Linked DNA regions of Salinigranum rubrum. Each later gene encodes a partner of the first gene's protein in a complex. Links are inferred from orthologs where the notes say so. Each region holds a gene or a part of one and is shown in the gene's direction. Other genes may lie near its edges. The genes, in order: C2R22_RS03980, rpl7ae and C2R22_RS15850.

Region 1 (3,066 bases):
GTCACACCACGCTCATCGGCGGACGGGAGGGGAGGCGAGCCATCGGGGTCGTCGCCGAACATCCCCACGTGAAGAAGGTCGTCCCCGGGCCCATCGAGGCGGGCGGGATGAGTTCTCGAAAGGGGTTGCGCGCGAAGGTGACGCGCGCGGACGGGAACGGCAACGTCCGACTCCTTCTCAGGGCGGGGTCGAGCGTCCAGGAGAACCGCGTCGTGACGACGGCGATGGACCGCGAGACGGGCGAACGCGTGCGTGAGGACCTCAACGCGGCGCTCCGCGAAGAAGGGTTACAGGAGGAGTAAGCGGACTCAAAGAGTCGGTGAGACGCCCACCTGCCGGTACCACGCCACCGTCTCGGCGATCGCGTCCTTGTGCGAGGTCGGTTCGAGTTCGAACGTCGAATCGAACTTCGCCGACGAGACGACGAACGGTTCCTCGAACTCGTAGCGCATCTCGTCGAGTTCGCGCATCGTCGGCGAGACGACGCCGGCGAGGCGGACGAACCACCCGGGTGCGACGCGCATCCGTGGCTCGACGCCGGCTTCCTCGGCGACCAGTTCGACGAACTCCCGGGTCGTGAGCGTCGCCGCCGAGGGGACGTGCCAGACTTCCCCCCACGCCCGCTCGTCGTCGCCGAGGAGGACCAGCGCGCGGGCGAAGTCACCGACGTAGGTGTAGGTGTGTGGCTGGTCCGGGTCGCCGATGACTTCGGCTCGCCTCCCATCGATGAGGTTCCCGAAGACGCGCTCGCCGACCGTCGACTCGCGGACGCGCGGGCCGTAGAAGTCGGAGGCCCGGGCGAGGGTCGCGCGGACCTCGCCGGCCTCGTGGGCGTCGAGGACGCGTCGGGCCATCTCCGCCCTGACCGTTCCTTTTCTCGTCTCGGCGTCCCACGGGAGGTCCTCGGTGACGGGACCGTCGACCGCGCCGTAGCAGTAGAGGTTGTCCGCACAGACGAGGGCGGCGTCGGCCGCCATCGCGCCCGCGAGGACGCCCTCCCAGATTGGCGGGAACGCCGCGGGCCAGTCGGTGTACGGTGCGTTCGTGCAGTTGTAGACGACGCTCGCGCCCGCACAGGCGCGGCGGGCGGCGTCGTGGTCCGTCACGTCGGCGGCGGCCACCTCGACGTCGGCGTGGACGTCGGCGACGCCGCTGCGGTTCACGACGCGGACGTCGACAGCGTCGCCGTCGCGCGAGCGGAGTTCGTCGACGACGGCGAGACCGAGCGGGCCGGTCCCGACGACGACGTGGAGCGGTCGACTCATACGTCGGAGACGAGCGCGAGGGGCATAATTCTGTGTCGTCGAGCGCGACGACTCGTAGGGTTTATCCCTCCGCTCGGGGTACATCGCGGTACTATGGCCGACAGCAAAGCGAGCAAGGTCGGGAGCGCCGGCCGGTTCGGCGCGCGGTACGGGCGCGTGGCCCGCCGACGTGTCAAGGAGATCGAAGCGGAGATGCGCGACTCGAAGGTCGACGGCGACGACGTCAAGCGCGTCGGGACGGGCATCTGGAAGAACGAACGCACCGGCGAACTCTTCACCGGCGGCGCGTACCGCCCGCAGACGCCCGGTGGCCGGCAGGTCACCCGCTCGATCCGCGCGGCACTCAGCACCGAGAGCGACGAGTAGGACCGATGAGTTACAAGTGTTCCCGCTGCAAGCGCGACGTCGAACTGGACGAGTACGGCGGGGTCCGGTGCCCGTTCTGTGGGCACCGCGTCCTCCTGAAAGAGCGCGCGCCGACGGTCAAGGAAGTCCCCGTCGAGTAGCGGCGGGGAGCGGACGGTGACACCGACCCTCGCACCCGACGACGACTACCCCCACAGTATCGGGTTGTCTTTCGAGTACGACGACGAGCGGGTCGCTCGGGTCGTCGGCGACGCCGTCGCCGTCGAGGTGGGAGAGATCGACGACGACCGCTCGACCGCACGCGTCGCTCGCGACGGGGACCGCCTCGCGGTCGACGTGTTCGCGCGCGACCTCGTCGCCCTCCGCGCGGGCGTCAACACGTGGATTCGCCTCGTCGAGACCGCCGAGGACGTCTGTTCGCTGGCGGCGTGAGCGCCCGGCCGACGGAGAGGTGGACGTATCGAGACGACACGACTACCGGGGGTACGCGAACGTGTGTCTGTCGTCCCCGGTGAGCGTGCGCGGACGGGTCGTCTCGAACACCCGAACGCCGTTGAGCCAGAGTCGGAACTCGGCGAGTTCCCAGGAGGCCTCGAAGTTGCTCTGCTTGTGGACCGTGACGCCGTCTATCTCCGCGAGGCGGATGGGGTCGTCGGTGGTCCGGTCGGTCGAAAAGAACGGGTCGACCGCGAACCGGTCGCGGTCGCCCGGTTCGAAGTCGTTCGAGCCGAAGAAGTCCTCCGTGAGTGCCGTGTTCAGGCGCCACCGTTCGCCCGCGAGTTCGAGGAAGACGGCGCTGTCCGTCCCGTCGTCGCCCGTGACGAGTTCGACCAGGATGCTGTCGACGACGTCGTGTCCGAGGGCCGCCCGGGTTCCCGACTCGGGGCGCAGGTCGTACCGGTCGAGCGCGGCACGGACGCTCTCGCGTCCCCGCGCTCGATTCCGCGGGTCCCCGAGCGCCGACACCGAGTCGCGAACGCTCGCGTCGGCGTGGGCCTCGTAGCGGTCGAGGACCGCCCGCGCGTACGCGTCTGCTCCGTCGGGGTTCGGGTGGAACGACGGCGCGAACGTGCACATCAGGTGTTCGATGAACGCGTCGTCGCCGACCCCGACCATTCCCAGGAAGCCCTCGATGCCATCGAGCAGGTCCTCGAAAGAACCGTCGACGTGTGTCTCACCGCCGTGACAGACGGCGTGTCGCTCGTCACCGACCGTCGCGTGGCCCATCGAGGGAGCGGGCCACAGCCAGGCGCGGTCGGCGTTCGTGCTGTTTTCCGGGCCGAACCCCGGCGACGCGAAGAGGACGCCCGGCCCGTCGAGTTCGCGGTCGGCCTCCGCGACGGCCTTGCGGACGTAGTGGCGCTGCCGGCGGTTGAAGAAGAGCACGTTCTGGACGGCGAACGCCTTCCCGAGTTCGCCGAGCAGTCCGGCCGCG
Region 2 (3,054 bases), 1.7 Mb from region 1 along the record:
ACCGTCGTGAAGAACGCGACCCGGTCGGCGTCGAGAAACGATGTGAGAAGGTGAACCGGGAGCGCCGCCGCCTCGTCGACGAGGAGGACGTCCGCGGGTTCGGACCCCACTTCCGCCGGTCGGCAGAAACGGATCCGCCCACCACCGCTACCTCCCCCAGCGCCGCCTGGGTCGACGCTGACGACGTGCGCATCGGCGTCGTGGCTCGCCTCGACGCCGAGCGTCTCGAGGAGTTCGAGCGCGCGTCGGAACGCCTCCTCGGCGTTTCGGTACCGTGGGGCCGTCACGAGGACGCTCTCCCCTTCGGCTGCGAGACACGCCGCGGCGAGGCCGGCCGCGCTGGATTTGCCCCTCCCGCGGTCGGCCTCGACGACGACTGCCTCCGTCCCTCCTCGGAGTCGCTCCAGTGCCGCGAGCGCCCGCGACTGGTCGCGGGTTCGACACGCCTCGTACGCCACGCGGGGGAAGGCGGCGGCGGCGGGCGTCGCCGGCGCGGTTCGACCGCCGGCGAACACGTCAGCGTCCGTCTCGCCCGTGCGCCGAACGGTCTCTCCACCGTCGCCGTCCACCTCGACGAGAGCGACACCCGGGTGCGCCCACAGGAGGTCGACGAGTCGCCGTCGGAAGCGCCCGGTCACCGCCTCGGTCGGGAAGGGTGGAACCGCGAGGCTCTCGTCGAACGCACTCTTCGAATCGGGCCACGCATCCAGCGACGGAGTCAGGAGGATCAGGAGGCCCCCGCCGTCGACGACGCCCGAGAGCTTCCCGAACAGATTCGGCGAGAACCCCTCGTGTGCGTCGCAGACGACCACCGACCGGGTGGTTCCGAGAAGCGAGTCGGTGCGGGCGGGCGAGACGCGGTCGAACCGAACGCCCTCGCGGGTGGTGACGAACGTGACCGCGTCGTCGTCGACGTCCGCGCCGTCGACCGCCGAGAACGCGGCGTCCCATCCGGCGTCACGGTCACCGCTCAACACGAGGAGGCGGCGCTGGTCGGTCGCCCGCGCGCGGGCGCTGAGGTCGCCGGCCAGCGCCCGGACGGTCGAGGTCGGGGGGGACGAATCCGCCATCGGCGGCCGTTGGTCGAGCGCGCGTAAGGCGGTTCGGGTTCCGCTCGGGTCGCTCGGAGGCCCCTGACTGAAGGTGTCCTCGTCAGCCGCGTCCCCGACTCCGAGCAGACGATGCGTGTGCCCGTATCGCACGCCGTGACGGGTTTGAAAGCGTTTTTATGGAGTGGTGCGCTACGACTGCGTACACCCCTGTCCGTGGTCGATGACTACTCCTCGCCGTCAGGGAACTCCGCCGTGACGGCGGACGCCGGAAGACCGGTTCGGCGAGGCAGTCGAGCCCCGGGAGGGAGGAGGATACAATGCCAGTTTACGTCGATTACGATGTACCCGCAGACCTCGCCGAAAGTGCCATCGAGGCGCTCGAGGTCGCACGAGACACAGGAACCGTAAAGAAAGGAACGAACGAGACCACGAAGGCGGTCGAGCGCGGTAACGCCGTGCTCGTCCTCGTCGCCGAAGACGTCTCCCCCGAAGAGATCGTGATGCATCTCCCCGAACTCGCCGAGGAGAAGGGCATCCCGTACATCTTCGTGGAGACGCAGGACGACATCGGCCACGCCGCCGGCCTCGAAGTCGGCAGCGCCGCCGCGGCCATCGTCGACGCCGGCGAGGCCGAGGAGAGCGTCGAGGACATCGCCTCGAAGGTCGAGGAACTCCGATAACCGACAATGAGCGCAGAAGAGAGCGCCAGCGACTCCACCTCCGCGGAGGTCATCGAGATCGTCGGCAAGACCGGCATGCACGGCGAGGCAATGCAGGTCAAGTGCCGCATCCGCGAGGGCTCGAACCAGGGTCGCATAATCACGCGGAACGTGCTGGGCCCCGTCCGCGAGGGCGACATTCTCCAACTCAGAGAGACCCAGCGCGACGCCGACTCCATCGGAGGACAGTAATGGTCGAGAAACGAACCTGCGACTACACCGGCGACGAGATCGAACCCGGCACGGGGACGATGTTCGTCAGGACCGACGGCACGGTTCTGCACTTCAAGAACTCGAAGGCGGAGAAGAACTACCTGCTGGGTCGGGAGGCCCGCGAACTCGAGTGGACTACCACCGGTCGCCAGCAGGCGGAGCGTGCACGGGCGTCCCGGGACGCGGCCACTCAGGCGGTCGAGGCGGAGGCCGAAGCGGCCGAACCCGACGCGGACGAAGCGGAGGACGTCGCCGCTACCGACGAATCCGACGAGGCTGAAGCGGAGGACGTCGCCGCTACCGACGAATCCGACGCGGACGAGGAGACCGAGGCCGACGAATCCGACGCGGACGAGGAGACCGAGGCCGACGAATCCGAAGCCGACGAGGAAGTCGAGGCTGACGACGAGGAGGACGACGAAGAATGAGCCACCACGACGAGCGCACGTTCGTGATGGTGAAGCCCGACGGGGTCCAGCGCGGCCTCATCGGAGACATCGTCTCGCGCTTCGAGGAGCGCGGACTGAAACTCGTCGGCGCGAAGTTCATGCGGATCGACGAGGAACTCGCCCACGAGCACTACGGCGAGCACGAGGGCAAACCCTTCTTCGAGGGCCTCGTCGACTTCATCACCTCCGGACCGGTCTTCGCGATGGTCTGGGAGGGCGCCGATGCGACCCGCCAGGTGCGGAAGATGATGGGCGAGACCGACCCCGCCGACTCCCCGCCGGGGACCATCCGCGGCGATTATGGGCTGGACCTCGGTCACAACGTCATCCACGGCTCCGACCACGAGGACGAGGGCGCCAACGAGCGCGAGATCGACCTCTTCTTCGATAGCGAGGAACTCGTCGACTGGGATCTCGACTCGGCTGCGTGGGTCTACGAAGACGAAACCCACTGACAGCGAAACCGTCTCGGCGTTTTTTCGACGACACTCACACGCGAAAGCCGTCTCCGTCGGCGTTCACGACGCCGACCGACGGCTGACGTCGTCGCTTCCGTTCACCGGAAACGTAGTGTAATCCAACAATAAATTGTTAATCATTGTCCATCGTATCGGAGGGTAT
Region 3 (3,038 bases), 2.4 Mb from region 1 along the record:
GAATTCGTGCGTCTGTGAGACTGTCAGCCCCTCACACCCACACACGCGATTCGCTACCCTTTTCAACGAGGCTCAGGTACGTTGGATACAGTCTAGACGCGACGATGGACGGCTCGGCATGACACTCAGCGTACTCGTGCCGTCTTCCCTCGTCCGGGAAGCCGAAGACCAACGCGAGGCGACTCGCAAACTCGGCTACGTCGCCCGTGCGGCGACGGTGTTCCGGGCGGACCGACTCGTCGTCTTCCCCGACCGGGAAGGCGAACGCGAGTGGGGAGGCGGGTTCGTCGAAACCGTGCTGCGGTACGCCGCCACACCACCCCACCTCCGAAAGGAGGTGTGGGACAGGCGGGACGAACTGGCGTACGTCGGTGTCCTGCCGCCCCTCCGAATCGCGTCTACGACCGGCTCCGATTCGAACGAATCGGGGTCGTTAACACAGGGAATCGTGACTGAGGTCGGACCTGAAGGCCGCGTTCGGGTCACTTGCGGACTGCAACACCCGATCTCCCTCCTCACTCCCCCTCACATGAGGGTCGAGGAGGGAGAGCGCGTCACCATCAGGATCTCTTCGAGAGAGCCGGTCCGTGCGCGGATCGTCGACGCCCCGCAGCCGGGGTACGACGTCTCCCGGATGGACCTCGCGGAAGCGCTTGGCCGCCCCGACGCCGGGATTCGCGTGGCGACATCCCGATTCGGGCGACCGCTGTCCGCCCACGACGTGGCGGACCTCTCCCGACAGGTCGCCGGAGGCGCGACAGTCGCCTTCGGCGCGCCGGGTCGGGGCCTTCCGGACATCCTCGGCATCGAGACCGAGGCCGTCGCCGCCGCCGGAGGCGGCGAAGTCGAACCCGACGATCCGGGGTTCGACCTCTGGCTGAATACGATTCCGAATCAGGGCAGCGAGGTCGTGCGGACGGAGGAAGCGATGTTCGCCTCCCTCGCGCCCCTGACACTCCCAAGCCAGACGGAGTAAACACACATGCCACAACCAAGCAGACCACGCAAAGGCTCGATGGGCTACAGCCCGCGAAAGCGCGCGACGTCGGAAGTCCCGCGGTTCCGCTCGTGGCCCGACGACGATGGCTCCCCTGCGCTGCAGGGCTTCGCCGGCTACAAGGCCGGGATGACCCACGTCGTCATGGTCAACGACCACGCGAACTCCGCCCGCGAGGGGATGGAGGAGTCCGTGCCGGTGACCGTCGTCGAGACGCCGCCGATGCGCGCCGTCGCCCTCAGAGCCTACGAACAGACGCCGTACGGTATGAAGCCGACCACCGAGGTGTGGGCGAGCGAGTTCCACGAGGACCTCTCGCGCACGATCTCGCTGCCGGCCGAAGACACGTTCGAAGACGACGCCGACGACCTTCGCGCCCTCCTCGACGAGGGCAGCGTGGACGACCTCCGGGTCATCACCCACACGGTCCCCGGCGCGCTCGCGAACGTCCCGAAGAAGAAGCCCGACGTGATGGAGACGCGCATCGGCGGCGGCTCCCTCTCGGAGCGCGCCGACTTCGCGCTCGACCTCCTCGAAGAGGGCGGCGAGCACGCCATGAACGACGTGTTCCGCCCCGGGCAGTACCTCGACGCGTCGGGGATCACGAAGGGGAAGGGCACCCAGGGCCCCGTCAAGCGCTGGGGCGTCCAGAAGCGCAAGGGCAAGCACGCCCGACAGGGGTGGCGGCGCCGCATCGGTAACCTCGGCCCGTGGAATCCGTCGCGCGTGCGCTCGACCGTCCCCCAGCAGGGACAGACGGGCTACCACCAGCGCACGGAGCTCAACAAGCGCCTCATCGACGTCGGCGACGGCTCCGAGGCCAGCGTCGACGGCGGGTTCGTCAACTACGGCGAGGTCGACGGCCCGTACGCCCTCGTCAAGGGCTCGCTGCCGGGGCCGAACAAGCGGCTCCTGCGGTTCCGCCCGGCCATCCGACCGAACGACCAGCCGCGCCTCGACCCCGAGGTGCGCTACGTCTCCACAGCCTCGAACCAAGGATAATGAAAGCAACAGTACGCGACCTGAACGGCGACGACGCGGGCGAGGTCGACCTCCCCGACGTGTTCGACACGCCCTACCGCCCGGACCTCATCCAGCGGGCGGTCGTCGCCGCGCAGGCCAACCGGAAGCAGGCGTACGGCGCCGACCCCTACGCCGGGATGCGAACCCCGGCGGAGTCCTTCGGGAGCGGCCGCGGCATGGCTCACGTCCCCCGCGAGAACGGGCAGGGCCGTCGCGTCCCCCAGACCGTGGGTGGCCGCAAGGCCCACCCGCCGAAGGCCGAGAAGGACCAGGGGAAGCGAATCAACGACAAGGAGCGGCAACTCGCCGTCCGATCGGCTATCGCGGCCACCGCGGACGTCGACCTCGTACGCGAGCGCGGACACCAGTTCGATTCCGAACTGGCGCTCCCGCTCGTCGTCTCGGACGACTTCGAGGACCTCGTGAAGACGAAAGAGGTCGTCGCGTTCCTCGAATCGATCGGCACCCACGCCGACATCGAGCGCGCGGACGAGCGGAAGGTCCGTGCCGGTCGCGGGAAGACCCGCGGTCGCAAGTACCGCCGGGCGAAATCGATCCTCTTCGTCACGAGCGAGGAGCCGTCGAAGGCGGCTCGCAACCTCGCCGGTGCCGACGTCGCCACCGCGGCGAACGTCTCGGCGGAGGACCTCGCACCGGGCACCCACGCCGGTCGACTGACCGTGTGGACCGAGAGCGCCCTCGCGGAGGTGGCCGACCGATGAGTGGAATCATCCACCACCCGCTCGTCACCGAGAAGGCGATGAACGAGATGGACTTCGACAACAAGCTCCAGTTCATCGTCCACCTCGACGCCACCAAGGCGGAGGTCCGCGATGAGATCGAGCGCCGCTACGAGGTCACCATCGACAAGGTGAACACGCAGGTGACGCCCAAGGGGAAGAAGAAGGCGACCGTCCGACTCAACGAGGAGGACGACGCACAGGAGATCGCCTCCAGAATCGGGGTGTTCTAGATGGGACGACGAATTCAGGGACAGAAACGCGGGCACGGCTCCTCG

The links.
Region 2: C2R22_RS03980 (region 1) and rpl7ae share a complex: the UniProt entries of both Methanocaldococcus jannaschii proteins name them as parts of the 50S ribosomal subunit. The link is inferred for Salinigranum rubrum from one-to-one orthologs.
Region 3: C2R22_RS03980 (region 1) and C2R22_RS15850 share a complex: the UniProt entries of both Methanocaldococcus jannaschii proteins name them as parts of the 50S ribosomal subunit. The link is inferred for Salinigranum rubrum from one-to-one orthologs.

The regions. Positions count from the first base shown.
Region 1 is NZ_CP026309.1:837,255-840,320, reverse strand. Bases 81-2,994 are described here. They hold C2R22_RS03980 (50S ribosomal protein L37ae), read left to right. Parts: upstream 81-1,358; coding sequence 1,359-1,631; downstream 1,632-2,994. Other genes in these bases: C2R22_RS03965 (hypothetical protein), read right to left, coding at 2,106-2,994; C2R22_RS03970 (KEOPS complex subunit Pcc1), read left to right, coding at 1,788-2,063; C2R22_RS03975 (DNA-directed RNA polymerase subunit P), read left to right, coding at 1,637-1,771; C2R22_RS03985 (NAD-dependent epimerase/dehydratase family protein), read right to left, coding at 309-1,265; C2R22_RS03990 (DUF2103 domain-containing protein), read left to right, coding at 81-302. Also shown: more of C2R22_RS03990, read left to right, coding at 1-80; more of C2R22_RS03965, read right to left, coding at 2,995-3,066. UniProt on the Methanocaldococcus jannaschii protein: Binds to the 23S rRNA.
Region 2 is NZ_CP026309.1:2,517,946-2,520,999, forward strand. Bases 149-3,050 are described here. They hold rpl7ae (50S ribosomal protein L7Ae), read left to right. Parts: upstream 149-1,369; coding sequence 1,370-1,732; downstream 1,733-3,050. Other genes in these bases: tmcA (tRNA(Met) cytidine acetyltransferase TmcA), read right to left, coding at 149-1,070; C2R22_RS12355 (30S ribosomal protein S28e), read left to right, coding at 1,739-1,963; C2R22_RS27465 (50S ribosomal protein L24e), read left to right, coding at 1,963-2,412; ndk (nucleoside-diphosphate kinase), read left to right, coding at 2,409-2,888. Also shown: more of tmcA, read right to left, coding at 1-148; C2R22_RS12370 (selenium-binding protein SBP56-related protein), read left to right, coding at 3,053-3,054. UniProt on the Methanocaldococcus jannaschii protein: Multifunctional RNA-binding protein that recognizes the K-turn motif in ribosomal RNA, the RNA component of RNase P, box H/ACA, box C/D and box C'/D' sRNAs.
Region 3 is NZ_CP026309.1:3,245,657-3,248,694, reverse strand. Bases 105-2,990 are described here. They hold C2R22_RS15850 (50S ribosomal protein L3), read left to right. Parts: upstream 105-982; coding sequence 983-1,999; downstream 2,000-2,990. Other genes in these bases: C2R22_RS15840 (50S ribosomal protein L23), read left to right, coding at 2,739-2,990; rpl4p (50S ribosomal protein L4), read left to right, coding at 1,999-2,742; C2R22_RS15855 (putative RNA uridine N3 methyltransferase), read left to right, coding at 119-976. Outside these bases: more of C2R22_RS15840, read left to right, coding at 2,991-2,993; C2R22_RS15835 (50S ribosomal protein L2), read left to right, coding at 2,994-3,038. UniProt on the Methanocaldococcus jannaschii protein: One of the primary rRNA binding proteins, it binds directly near the 3'-end of the 23S rRNA, where it nucleates assembly of the 50S subunit.